Regions from separate parts of the Paenibacillus sp. N3/727 genome, predicted to be linked through region 1. Evidence: riboswitches for the same ligand, from Rfam matches in the RefSeq annotation. Region 1 holds a riboswitch; each other region holds the start of a gene.

Region 1 (3,139 bases):
TGTCACGAAGCCCATTGTTTATGGTAGTACAGGAATTTGGACTTTATTAGTTCCAATAAGGCAATTGGATAGTTTCAAAATCATGAAGCCAAACAATAAACAGTTTCCTGAAATATTAGCCCAGAACCCCAAAGCGTCTGTACATCCTTTTTGTTTTGAAACCTATGACGAGAATGCGTTTATGCATGCGAGACATTTTTCATCCCCTTACTCTGGTACAGTTGAAGATCCGGTAACAGGTACGGCCTCGGGCGTAATGGGCGCTTACTATTTAACCTATATAGATCAAGATTCGAATGATATTCAATTTATCGTAGAGCAGGGGCAAGAGATCAATAGGGATGGAAAAGTGCATGTACACGCCATACGACAAAATGAGATGGATATTTTCATTTCAGGCACAGCGGTCTTGGTTAAAGAGTTTGAAGTGGAATATCTCCCTTTTATACGAATGTGATAACAGTTTTGATAACATTTTATGGAGGATGATATAGGATGAGTAAAATTCAATCTTCAGTAAAGGTGCTACTTGTTTCTGATCTGGAACAATCCAAAGTATATTATTCCAATGTATTAGGCTGTGATGTTACCGATTTCTGGGCTGTTCGTGATGATTTTGCTCTCGGATTCAAGCTGATTCAGGCCAACTCACCGGATGATGTTTCACCTAACAAAGCAGGACAAGATCAGGAGGTTGCTTGGGATACATACGCCTATATCGATACACATACCGAGTTGGACGAGCTATATGAAGAATTGAAGCTTAAGGGTGCCCAATTTACTCAGGAACCTGTATTGACGGAAATGGGTTGGGGAGCATGGAAGGAATTTGCCGTCAGTGATCCTGATAACTATGTTATTGGTTTCGGCTCTGGTAAAAAACAATAATGGAAATTATTTTTGCATATTGCCAACCCGAATGTTTATGCTATAATAATGTCGAATGGACACCCATTCACGTCATACACAATAGAAAAAGTTATAGGTAATGGAAGTTTGGTGCAAATCCAACGCGGTCCCGCCACTGTGATAGATCGAATGCTCGATCTTAAGTCAGGTCGTTTGCCTAGTAACTTTGTCTGGCCAGTCATTTCGAGGCGAAAGTGACTGGTTTACAAGTCTAGTGACGTATAACGCCTCACTAGGCTTTTTTACGTTGCAAGATAGGCTGCCGACACTGCTGTCGGCAAGGCCAGGTGCTCGCCGCCGAACATATACAATGAGGTATAACAACAAGCAAGCGGGAGGTTCTTCAATGATGAAGAACAATATGCACAATGGCGTGCATGTCCCCTTTTTTTTATAATGAACCGCTCACTTGCCGAGAATGGCAGACAAGATTCGGTTGACGAGTATCCGAATTACGTTGTACAGTAGAGATGGACAATTGAATGATGATAAGCTGCACAATGGCGTGCACAATATATAACAAGCAAAGAGGCTTTGAAGGGATATGTTCCTTTTAGAGGCCTCTTTTTTTGTTGTCAATTATTCCTTGGAGGTGCCTTACATGGACAAAATATCGATTAAAACCGACATCTATCTCGGACAAGGTGCGCTGGATCGCCTGACGGAATGGAGAAATAGACGGATCTTCGTTGTAACAGACCCGTTTATGATCAAGTCGGGTATGATTAACATGTTGTTTGAACGGCTGCATGACAGCAACGAACAATACATTTTCAGCAATATCGTGCCCGATCCCCCAGTTGAAATCGTAACTGAGGGCGTTGAAGCGCTCGGAGCGTTTCAGGCCGACCTAATTATTGCGATTGGCGGGGGTTCCGCTATTGATGCGGCCAAGGCGATGAAGCTTTTCGCTCAAAAAATATTGAAAAAGTACGATATTCCGTTCGTAGCGATTCCGACAACAAGTGGAACGGGATCAGAAGTAACGTCTTTCTCCGTCATCAGTGACAAGGAGAAGAACATCAAGTATCCACTGGTGTCCGATGACATGCTACCGCAAGAAGCCATTTTGGACCCGGAATTGGTCAAAAGCGTGCCTGATTTCATAACCGCCGACACAGGAATGGATGTACTGACCCATGCGATTGAAGCGTATGTATCCACCAAGGCGAACGATATTTCCGATGCGCTGGCTGAGAAGGCAATCAAGCTGGTCTTTGCCTATTTGCCAAGAGCCTATAATGACGGTAATGATCTCGAAGCACGAGAGAAAATGCACAATGCTTCTTGTCTGGCTGGTATGGCGTTTAATATTACGTCGCTCGGGCTTAATCATGGGATCGCTCATGTGGCTGGAGCTAAATTCAAGATTGCGCACGGGCGTATGAATTCACTGCTTCTGACGCATGTCATTGAATTCAATGCGGATTACAAACCGGGTTATGGTAGAGAAGAGAGTAGTGCAGTAGCGGCAAGATATGCCGAAATCTCCAAAAGCTTGGGGCTGTCGGCTCCTAATGCAAAGAGCGGCGTTCGTAGTCTGGTGCAGGCGATCAAGCAGCTTCAGAAGCAATTGCATATGCCGCAAACGCTGAGAGAATGCGGCGTGGAATTATCTACACTTGAAAAGATGAGAGAGGAAATTGCAGAAGGAGCGCTACAAGACGGATGTACGGCCACGAATCCACGCGTTCCTGCCGAAGCAGATATTGTTGAAATTTTGAACAAAATGTTTCAATCCTGAATCTGGAGTTAAGTTTCGTTCGTAATGATATTGACATTGTTTGCAGGTTAAAATATAGTGAAAGTAACACAACGGCGTGTTGCATACAAATAAAAGCGAAGAGGCTTCTTAAAAATTCCGTGTGAACTTTTTAAGGGGTCTTTATGTTTTTTTACAACTATATGTGTCTTTTTCTTTCATGAGATGGGATGATGGTATGGATCAACATAGCGAAAAACAACGTGTCATTCAAGAGTATGTGCCGGGGAAACAGGTAACGCTGGCTCATATTATCGCGAACCCTAATCCGGATATTTACAAGAAGCTGGGCTTGGGAAGCGATGCGAGGGATGCCATTGGTATTATGACTATTACGCCGAGCGAAGCATCTATTATCTCGGCCGACATTGCAACCAAAGCAGCCGGCGTGCAGATCGGCTTCGTTGATCGCTTCAGTGGTTCACTCGTTATTACGGGTGATGTATCATCCGTGGAATCTGCGGTGAG
Region 2 (3,139 bases), 3.1 Mb from region 1:
TTATTCGTATTCAAGCGATGCGGTAATTCAAGCTTGTTATCCCATGTTGAAATGACATTCGTATTCGGGTCAACTTCCAAATAAGTACTGTCTGTTTCAGATGTTACATGCGGCAGTTCGCTCTTTGGAAATGCAAGTGTAACTTTGCTTGAGGACAGCGGATCCTGATCCGACCCGACACTCACATTGGTTTCATTCTCATCAATGACAATCGTATGGTCATCGTTTGGATCCGGAATTTCATTTACACTTATGACAACTTCATTACTTGTCTTTTTCCCTGCTGTTGCTGTTGTCAGCGCTTGAATGGAAATATAGCCCGGAGCCGCTTGACCTTCGAAGACAAGCTTCGCTTGTTGATCCGTAAGCAGCGATATTGATTTTAAGTTCAGCCCAGTAGTCTCTGAAGTTACAGACCAACTGTCAACCTGTACTGCCTCGGATAAGAACGTATCGCCAACGAGCTGCACTTCAATCGAAGGATCTACAGTGCCTTGATCAATGGAAGATGCGGACGATATCACAGGCTGACGATCATAATAGAAATGTAGTTCATCGCCATTATTGATCTCATAGGCTGCTGCCCCTGCAGAAGGAGCACTGCCATTCACTTTATAAGCCCAGCCGTCGCTTCCACCCAACTGCCCTTCATTTTGTCCCGCAATGGAGGTAAGGCGCGCCTGGTTTCCATCACCTGTAATGTTATAGCTAATTGACGGATTGGCTTGATCCAGCGCTTGTTTCAGCGCATCCAGTGCTGTCCAAGATTGACCATTCACATCCAGAATGATTGGACTCGGATTATAAATGGGATTGTCTATGCCTTGTACACTAACCTGTACGTTCACGCTCGGGTTAACCGGTGGAAGACTCCCTTCGGCAATTCGCTTCCATACCGACTTTCCATGTTGAATATCAAGTAAACCGATAAGAGCCTGTTCAGTCGACATTCCGTTTTTATCGGTATCTTCTGCTTTCCATTTAAAAGAGCCGTCATCCAATTGGAATCCTGCATACGCATCAACGACGGTATTCCCGTTCATCTGCCAAGCGGGCGACATCATGTCTTCGCCTACGGCAACCAGACCGGATACCGAAGTAGATAAGCTGTTCGAATTATCTCCAGAGCCCCAAGTGCCCGTAGAATTAAAACCACCATTCTCTAGCTGGCGATCCTTTAAGACATTCTTGGCCCGTTCAATGGCAGCATCAACTTCACTCTGCCCCTTGTATTGCCCCAGCGCAAGCAGCGCCATGCCTGTAATATCTGTATCGCTGTTTTCTCCTCCTGAAGCAGACAGACCAAAGCCGCCGTCTTCATACTGCGCTTTGAGCAGGTATTGCAGCGCTTTTTGCTTGGACTCAGCATTCCATGAGCCTACATTCTGTCCGAGCTTCTCTCCGGCATCCAGAGCAAGCATCGCCCAAATATGTTTATTTATACCGCCAATGCCGCCCGTCTCTTGATTTTGATGGGTAGCAAGTTCCGCCCACAGGTTTCGATCGGTTTCCCAAGCGTGAGCCGGGTCTTTTCCCATGGCGAGCAGTGCGAAAATATACCGAACATGATCAGTTAAATTTACGGCATCAGGTTTAAGTCTTGGTGCTTTCGTTTCCCAAGATGGCAGTTTCCACGTTCCATCTTGCAAATCCTGACCTGCGCCCCATAGGCCAACAAGCTGCCACCAGGAATCAATGGTGGATGTAGGATCTTGTCCATAGTACTCTTTATAGTAATTAACCGTACTTTCAATCATGCCGTCTAATTGTGTATTACTTTGACCATTCGCCGCACTCACGACTTGTGGATTCAGTAGAGTAAGCAATAACACAACGCTTAATAGTGCAGATATACTTTGCTTCAACAATCTTTTCATAGGTGTCAACGTTCTCCTCATCGTCAAAATGGAAATAAAAAAACATCTTTCCATATTGGAAAGATGTTCTGTGGCCTGTCTTGCATAACCAAGCAAACGTGCAACTGTAAACAAGCTGCACAAATAAACATCTCCCTCCCATCCTCGTGAGAAATATAGAGCACTTACATGGCAGGTCTCCTGGCTTCGCTTCATCGCTTGACAATCGTCCTTCCTGTTTAAATCTTTAACAGTGGACTACTACCTTGATTGTCAGCTCTGCGTTACAGTGGCGGGACCGCGTCGAACTCTCATCGACCTTCCCTATTAAGCCGCATACTTTATGCATCAGCACCATATAAGCTGTTTCTATTTAATTTTGATAGACTTTTTTTTATATTAACAAAGATTGGTATATTTCACAAAGAAATTTCTCATAGACAGTACAAAAAACGGCCTACATGAAGCAATAAGACCCTTCCACATAGGGAAGGGCCTAGACTTCGTTATATTTTTACTCAATCACCAATATCCGAGGGGATGTGTTCGCGATTACCCTGGACGACAGCCAAGAACCAACCCCTGCCGATATGATACTTACGACTGCAACTCCAATAATACCGCCCCAATGCATAATTAGAGGCACTTCCATAATCCCATAATATGTTAATATATTTTCCAGCAAAATAGGCAGAAGGTATACTCCGACGCATATGCCTAGTAGCGCGCCGATGACAGATAAAGCAACGATCCCTTGGGCTACGGATAATCTAATCCTATTCGATGTTAAGCCAAGTGATTTGTAAATGCCATAGGTTTTGCTGTCTTTTCTAATATTCATACGACAAGTGATGTAAATAATGATGCAAGTGACAACAATAAACAACAATCCCATCATACTCATTGGCAAGATAAGCAGGCCGACAGCCTCTTTAAATACGGAATCTAGTAGCGTTTTCTGAGTTAATGCGGAGAGCGCTTCCTTATATTGCTCATTAATATCACTTACGACCTGATCGGACTGGCTGCTATCATGCAGGTTGATAAAATATGTTTCTGCATTGCTGTAGTCCAGATGATCTGCTTTAATCACATCGACCGTTATTCTTGCAGAATAGGACATATTGGAAATCGCTTGATAAATTCCTGTAACGATGAGCGAATACGGTTTTCCATTGATGTACACCGTTATCACATCACCAATATCTTTGTTAAGCTTCTTCGATACGTTGATACCAATAGCGATTTCGTTCTTGTGAAGGGGATTGGCTCCTCTTAATGTG
Region 3 (3,139 bases), 2.6 Mb from region 1:
TGCAGCACTTCGATGTTGTTGATGTCAATGACGTTATCTAGCATACGCACCTGGATCGGTACAAGACGCTCCAGTACACCAGCTGGAACTGCACGTGCCAGATGAATGGAATTCAGGTTGCAGACAACAAAGTCGCCAGGAACTTTGGAGATGACAATGCGGGTCTGTCCATCTTTGGTTACGAGCTCTTCATGTTCAATAACTGTAGCCGATTGGTTCTGCATAATTTCAGTACACAGGTTGGAAGAGTAGACCATACCGTGTGCAGAGTTCGGGTTGGCACGGTTTACGGTGTCACGGTAGAACATGTACGGTGTTCCGGTTTCCAGTTGCGATTTCATGACACGTTTCATGATGTCGATCGCTTGAACCGTAATGCGGGAGAGCAGCGGATGTGCTACGGCTTCTGCATATTTTTCACGGAACATTCCTTGACCAAGCTTCTCATCGTAGAAGTCTTCCAGACCAAGCGGGCGGCCGTTCTCGTCTTTCCAGCCCATCACTTTCTTCACTTCGTGAGGACAGAAGAGGCTCCACTCATCGCGGGCTTCTACAGCCTCCATGAACAGGTCAGGCAAGCATACGCCGTGGAACACGTCATGTGCTCTCATACGCTCGTCACCGTTGTTCAGCTTCAGGTCCAGGAATGCGAGAATGTCTTTATGGAAAACATCCAGGTAAACGGCGATGGCGCCTTTGCGTGTGCCAAGCTGATCTACACTAACTGCTGTGTTGTTCAGCTGGCGGATCCAAGGGATAACGCCGGAGCTGGTGTTCTTGTGTCCACGGATGTCGGAGCCACGGGCACGGACTTTGCCGAGGTAAACGCCGATACCGCCGCCCATTTTGCTAAGACGCGCTATGTCGGTGTTGGAGTCGAAAATTCCTTCGAGCGAGTCATCTACCGTGTCGATAAAGCAGCTGGACAGCTGGCCGGCTACCTTTTTACCAGCATTGGACATCGTCGGCGTTGCAGCCGTCATGTAGATGTTGCTCATCGCCCAGTAGGCTTCTTTTACAAGCTCCATACGTTTCTCAGCTGGCTCTTTGTGCATGAGGTACATCGCGATGACCATGTAACGTTCCTGTGGAAGCTCCATCACTCGGCCGTCAAAGTCGGTTGCCAGGTAGCGCTCTGCCAGCGTCAGTAGTCCGATGTAATCGAATAGCAGGTCATGGGTATAATCAATCGTTTCCCCGAGCTCTTCAATCTGCGCTTTGGTGTAGCATTCCAGAAGCTCTTCACGGTAAATTCCTTTTTGTACTAGCTCTGTAATGAGGGGGAAGAAGGCGCCGTAAGGCTCTTCCGGATAAGCTTTGTAACGTCGGTGATTGGCCGCTTTTTTATACAGGGAGGTTAAAAGTGAACGTGCTGCCGCGAACTTCCAGTTCGGTTCCTCTTTGGTAACAAGCTCAAGAGCCGACATTGTGAATGCGCTGCTAATCTCATCGCCGGTCACTTTGTCGCCACGAAGTTTGGAATGAACACCGCGAAGTAGTTGTTCCTTGCTCAGCATATCCAGTTCGTTCAAAATTCGGTCGGCATAGACAGAGAGACGGTTTTCATCAAAAGCAAGTTGACGGTTGTTCGGTTTAATTACGAGTTGGGGCATAGGTAATTCCTCGCTTTCTCGGGAAAAATGGGAAAAAGAACATTAAAAAAACATTTTCCAAACCTTGGGGAGGTTGAAAATGTTCGTGTGCGCTGTGAATAAATATGTGCATACTAGCTTAAGCCGCTATTTTTAGGGCTTGCTGTTATGTACAGACGCAAAAGAGTGAACACTTTCCTAATTTCCCGTAGGATAGGTGTCGTGCTGTATACAGGCAGGTCTCCTGACTTGGGGTGTAGAGTTCGGCGCCTTCCCAAAGGCATAACGAGTTAATCCTTCAGTGGCCATAAAGCCGAATTCATATCAGAATCGCAAAAAAGCGCTCTGAAGCCCTATACAGTGGCGGGACCGTGATGGATTTGCACCATGCTTCCCTATTAAGTCTGACGGGTATATTAGACGCCAGACGCCTGTACACACTATATTTGGTTGATGTTAATAAATTTAACCCAATATATTGTGTTTGTAAACTGTTATCTTAAAATTTGACGCAAGTTGAATTATAGCAAATGACCGAAAAATCCGCCAATTCGCAAACCGCCAAAAGAGAGTGAGATTTCGCACATTTCTTCGAATTACGACCTTTTATACGGTGATACACGCTTTATGAATTAGCTGAGAACACTCGCGGTTTTAATCGTGAGATGAATTGTCCGACATATGTTAAATTGTAAATTAGAAAAGACACTGATAGTTAGTACAAAAACTATCTTGACGTATGTTATCCTATATTTGGGATTCCCAATGTATTAAGGGGGGGCAGCAAGACTGTTTTTTTAAAGAGTTCCCACAGCTAAAAAAGAAACTGTGGGGAGTTCGTCTTTGGAACCCTTCTTACTTTGTGGTAACTATTAACAAACATACAGAAGCACAGAACAACAGTACATTCAAAATCACTAATTGAGGTGAGAACAGTGATTGTAAACAAAGCATATAAATTTCGCATTTATCCAAGTAAGGAACAAGAAATTTTAATTGCTAAAACAATCGGCTGTTCTCGTTTCGTATTCAATCGTTTTTTGACACAATGGTGTGACGCATACAACGAAACAGGTAAAGGATTAAACTACAATTCGTGTTCAGCTAAACTTACACACCTGAAAAAAGAATTCGTATGGTTAAAAGAAGTGGACAGTATTTCCTTGCAGTCATCGCTAAAGAATCTTGCGAATGCATTTGATCGTTTCTTCAAAAAGCAAAATGACGTACCACGCTTCAAGTCTAAAAAGAATAAGGTGCAATCCTATACAACCAAGCAAACGAATGGGAATATTGCTATTGTAGGGAACAAAATTAAATTGCCTAAAACGAAAATCCAAAATGGTATCGCAAACTTGAAGAACAATTAGCGAACGCGCAGCGTATCCTTTCCAGACGTATAAAAGGTGGTTCGAATTGGAACAAGCAACGTGTTAAGGTTGCAAAAATCCATGAAAGAATCTCTAATTCAAGAACAGACTACTTGCAGAAAATCACTACTGAAATCATCAAAAAACACGATGTAATTGGTATTGAAGATTTGCAAG
Region 4 (3,139 bases), 820 kb from region 1:
TCAAGCGCGTCAGGAGCATTGACCTTCAACGCTTGTTCAACAACGGCAATCTTATGCTGTAGACGAGAATCATCAATTCCTGTCCCTCTTCCAACCGCATCGCTGACTGGAATATTAGAAAGTGCACAGGTTACCGCTGAGCTTGCCGTCGTGTTTCCAATTCCCATTTCGCCAGTAATAAATAGTTGAACGCCACGTCTGACAGCATCTTCAACTACCTTCACACCAACAAGAATAGACTGAATCGCTTCTTCATAAGTCATTGCAGGACCTTGTGCCATATTAGCTGTACCATACCGAATTTTACGCGATAGGAGTTCAGGATGGGACAACTCACTATTCACACCGATATCCACACATACAACTTCTGCACCTGCTTGTCTGGCAAGAACGTTAACAGCTGCACCACCCGCAAGGAAATTATGAATCATTTGAGGTGTAACTTCTTGTGGAAAGGCACTCACGCCCTCTTCACATACACCATGATCTCCTGCCATAATAATAACTTCTCTACGGTCAAAAGAAGGCTTTACTACTCCAGTGATCCCAGCAAGCTGTATTGCCATTGCCTCCAACTTACCCAAGCTTCCCGGAGGGACAGTAAGGTTACTTATATGTGATTTTGCAGCCTGAATCGCAGCTTGATCAAGACCGCGAATTTCTCCGATACGTTCCATGATTCCTTGTCTCATACATCATTGCTCCTTTAATTGCTCTTAGTTGTGACTACTTATGGCTTCAACAGCTCAGGATAGATCGCTTTTGCTATTTCTTTGAGACCTTCTGTCACACGTGGACCAGGTCGACTAACCAGGTTATCGTCTAATCCATAAACAGCATCATTCTTAACAGCCGTTATTTGATCCCACCCACTACGTGCTTTAATCATTTGGTCTAACGTTTTCTGTGTTTTGTCATCAATAACATTCTTTGAGAACAGAATCACATCAGGATTATCTTTAATGATTTTCTCTTCACTGATTTCATACCATCCCGCTGTATCAGCAGCAACGTTAACTCCACCAGCTAGAGTGATTAATTCATCCATAAACTCACCACTACCTACCGTCCAACCAGGGGAAAACTCGATATATACTTTCTTTTTCTGTTCAGGTGTAAGTGATTTAACCGCTTCTGTTACTTCATTCTGCTCTTGTTTCATTTTGTCTATAACCGTCTTTGCTTCTTCTTGATGATCCGATATTTGTCCAAACAATTCAATATTTGCAATAACATCATTCACCGTTTTCGGATCTGTCTTGAAGATAGTGATACCCAGATCACGCAAATGCTGTGCAGCTTCTGCACTCATAGAGATACCTGTTACTACGAGGTCAGGTTGTGCTGCAATAATTGCTTCCTCGTTAGGATTATACAAACCACCCATTTTTGGCTTGGTTGTTGCTGCTTCCGGATAATCATCATAGTCAGAAACACCGATAATCTGCTCATCTAACCCTAGCGCAAACAAGCTTTCTGTCTCTGCAGGCGAGATGGATATAATCTTCTTTGGCGCCTCTTTAAATGTAAGAGTCTCACCTGTAGCATCCTTTACAGTTAGAGGATACTCTGTTTTCAGTACACTTGTCTCTTCAGCGGGGGGATTCACTTGTTCTGTTGCTGCCGGTGCCGGTTCTGTCCCTTGTTTCGGTTCATTATTGCTTCCGCAAGCTGCGAGCGCTAGTACCAGCATGATCGTAATAGCACCCGTAGTCCAACTCTTCCACATTTGTTTCATTGTGATTTCTCTCCTCTATCTTCGTTTTCATGTTCTGCGAGATGCTCCCCTTGTTATTTCAATGAATGATCTCAACGATAGTCTGTGCAACAAAAAAAACCTGATCTTCTTTTACAAGAAAGAATCAGGGATTACGTCATACGGGGTTCATAGTAATTGCCATGAGTCCCGCGGCTATGTACCGGGTTAAAATCGCAGTACTTCCACAAGCCAAACGTAATCCTTTCCTCGAAGGACCGTCGTACTACTCATAAGGCAGGTCTCCTGACTCACAGGTTCGCTAATATCCTCACCTTCCCATTCTGCTTGTCGCAGAACAGTGGTAAATCGAGAATATCCCTGTTTACAGTGGCGGGACCGTGCCGGAATTTCACCGGCTTCCCCATTAACTAGGTAATAAAAGCACATATTTTGCGCTTCTAATCTAGACCTCACAAGTTTTTTATATTCATTTAGATACAAGACTTACTTCTCAATTTAAAATTATAGGTTAGATAGGGACACCTTACAACCCCTTGCTCTAATGGCTCACTCACAAGTGTCCTATCCATTTGCCCTTATCACATGTCAACTTCAACGTTAACAAGCTCCCCGGATCTGCAGAGAAATCCCAGAAGGTCGAACCTGGAATGGTCATAGTGGCTAGTTGTCTTATCACTCCTCCATGAGTCACCATTAGCACGTGGTTATCCTTACCCTCTTCCTTCACCCAACAGGTCAGACTGTTCATAAAATCTGCCAGCCTCCCCTGAAAATGCTTCCAGGCTTCACCTCCTGGAGGAGTCACGGATTGAGGATTGTCCAGCCATTCCCGGTAGATCCTAGAATGCTTTAACTGACCGTATGTCTTCCCCTCCCAATCTCCAAAATCCATTTCTCGCAAACGGTTATCGAAGACCACTCTATCTGTTGAAGCAGAATAAATCCAATCGAGCGTTTCCCTACACCTCTTTAAGTCACTACAGAATATCTTATGAAACGTTCTTCCTTCAAGGGCATTTTTCACAGGTAAGAGCTCCGTCAATGATTCTTGGAGAATTCCTATATCTGTATGACCTAAATATCGTTTATCCTTATTCCACTGCGTTTTCCCATGACGAATACATACCAACTCTAACCCCATAGTGTACCACCTATACTCCATATAGTAAGTATGCTCAGGAGCAGGAATAATAATGATGCAGCCAGCATCAATCTTACGGTTGACTGAATATCCCCTTTATCCATCGGACGGGAATATTCGCCCATATATGCACGAAAAGATACCACACCGTTATAGGCGTTCTCGCCTCCGAGCCGAATCCCTAAAGCTCCAGCTACAGCTGATTCAGGAAATCCACTGTTGGGACTTGGATGGAGACGGGCATCGTGTCTTATGGTACGATAAGATTTTTTGTAATC

What was found. Region 1 has a riboswitch for cobalamin ahead of MNQ98_RS20525 (1-propanol dehydrogenase PduQ). Riboswitches for the same ligand answer to the same signal wherever they lie in the genome.
Region 2: another riboswitch for cobalamin. It lies ahead of MNQ98_RS05210 (S-layer homology domain-containing protein); the one in region 1 lies ahead of MNQ98_RS20525 (1-propanol dehydrogenase PduQ).
Region 3: another riboswitch for cobalamin. It lies ahead of MNQ98_RS03185 (ribonucleoside-diphosphate reductase subunit alpha); the one in region 1 lies ahead of MNQ98_RS20525 (1-propanol dehydrogenase PduQ).
Region 4: another riboswitch for cobalamin. It lies ahead of MNQ98_RS24470 (ABC transporter substrate-binding protein); the one in region 1 lies ahead of MNQ98_RS20525 (1-propanol dehydrogenase PduQ).

The regions. Positions count from the first base shown of each region.
Region 1 is NZ_CP093336.1:4,447,509-4,450,647, reverse strand. Features, by position in the region: gene MNQ98_RS20535 (PhzF family phenazine biosynthesis protein) at 1-457, shown strand, start outside; gene MNQ98_RS20530 (VOC family protein) at 496-888, shown strand; adenosylcobalamin (AdoCbl) riboswitch at 965-1,116, shown strand; gene MNQ98_RS20525 (1-propanol dehydrogenase PduQ) at 1,511-2,653, shown strand; gene eutS (ethanolamine utilization microcompartment protein EutS) at 2,850-3,139, shown strand, end outside.
Region 2 is NZ_CP093336.1:1,168,787-1,171,925, reverse strand. Features, by position in the region: gene MNQ98_RS05210 (S-layer homology domain-containing protein) at 1-1,877, opposite strand, end outside; cobalamin riboswitch at 2,031-2,230, opposite strand; gene MNQ98_RS05205 (ABC transporter permease) at 2,371-3,139, opposite strand, start outside.
Region 3 is NZ_CP093336.1:701,906-705,044, forward strand. Features, by position in the region: gene MNQ98_RS03185 (ribonucleoside-diphosphate reductase subunit alpha) at 1-1,613, opposite strand, end outside; cobalamin riboswitch at 1,810-2,042, opposite strand; gene MNQ98_RS03190 (transposase) at 2,332-2,517, shown strand; partial or broken gene MNQ98_RS03195 (RNA-guided endonuclease TnpB family protein) at 2,528-3,139, shown strand, end outside.
Region 4 is NZ_CP093336.1:5,264,271-5,267,409, forward strand. Features, by position in the region: gene cobT (nicotinate-nucleotide--dimethylbenzimidazole phosphoribosyltransferase) at 1-692, opposite strand, end outside; gene MNQ98_RS24470 (ABC transporter substrate-binding protein) at 731-1,738, opposite strand; cobalamin riboswitch at 1,976-2,187, opposite strand; gene MNQ98_RS24475 (histidine phosphatase family protein) at 2,271-2,861, opposite strand; gene cbiB (adenosylcobinamide-phosphate synthase CbiB) at 2,852-3,139, opposite strand, start outside.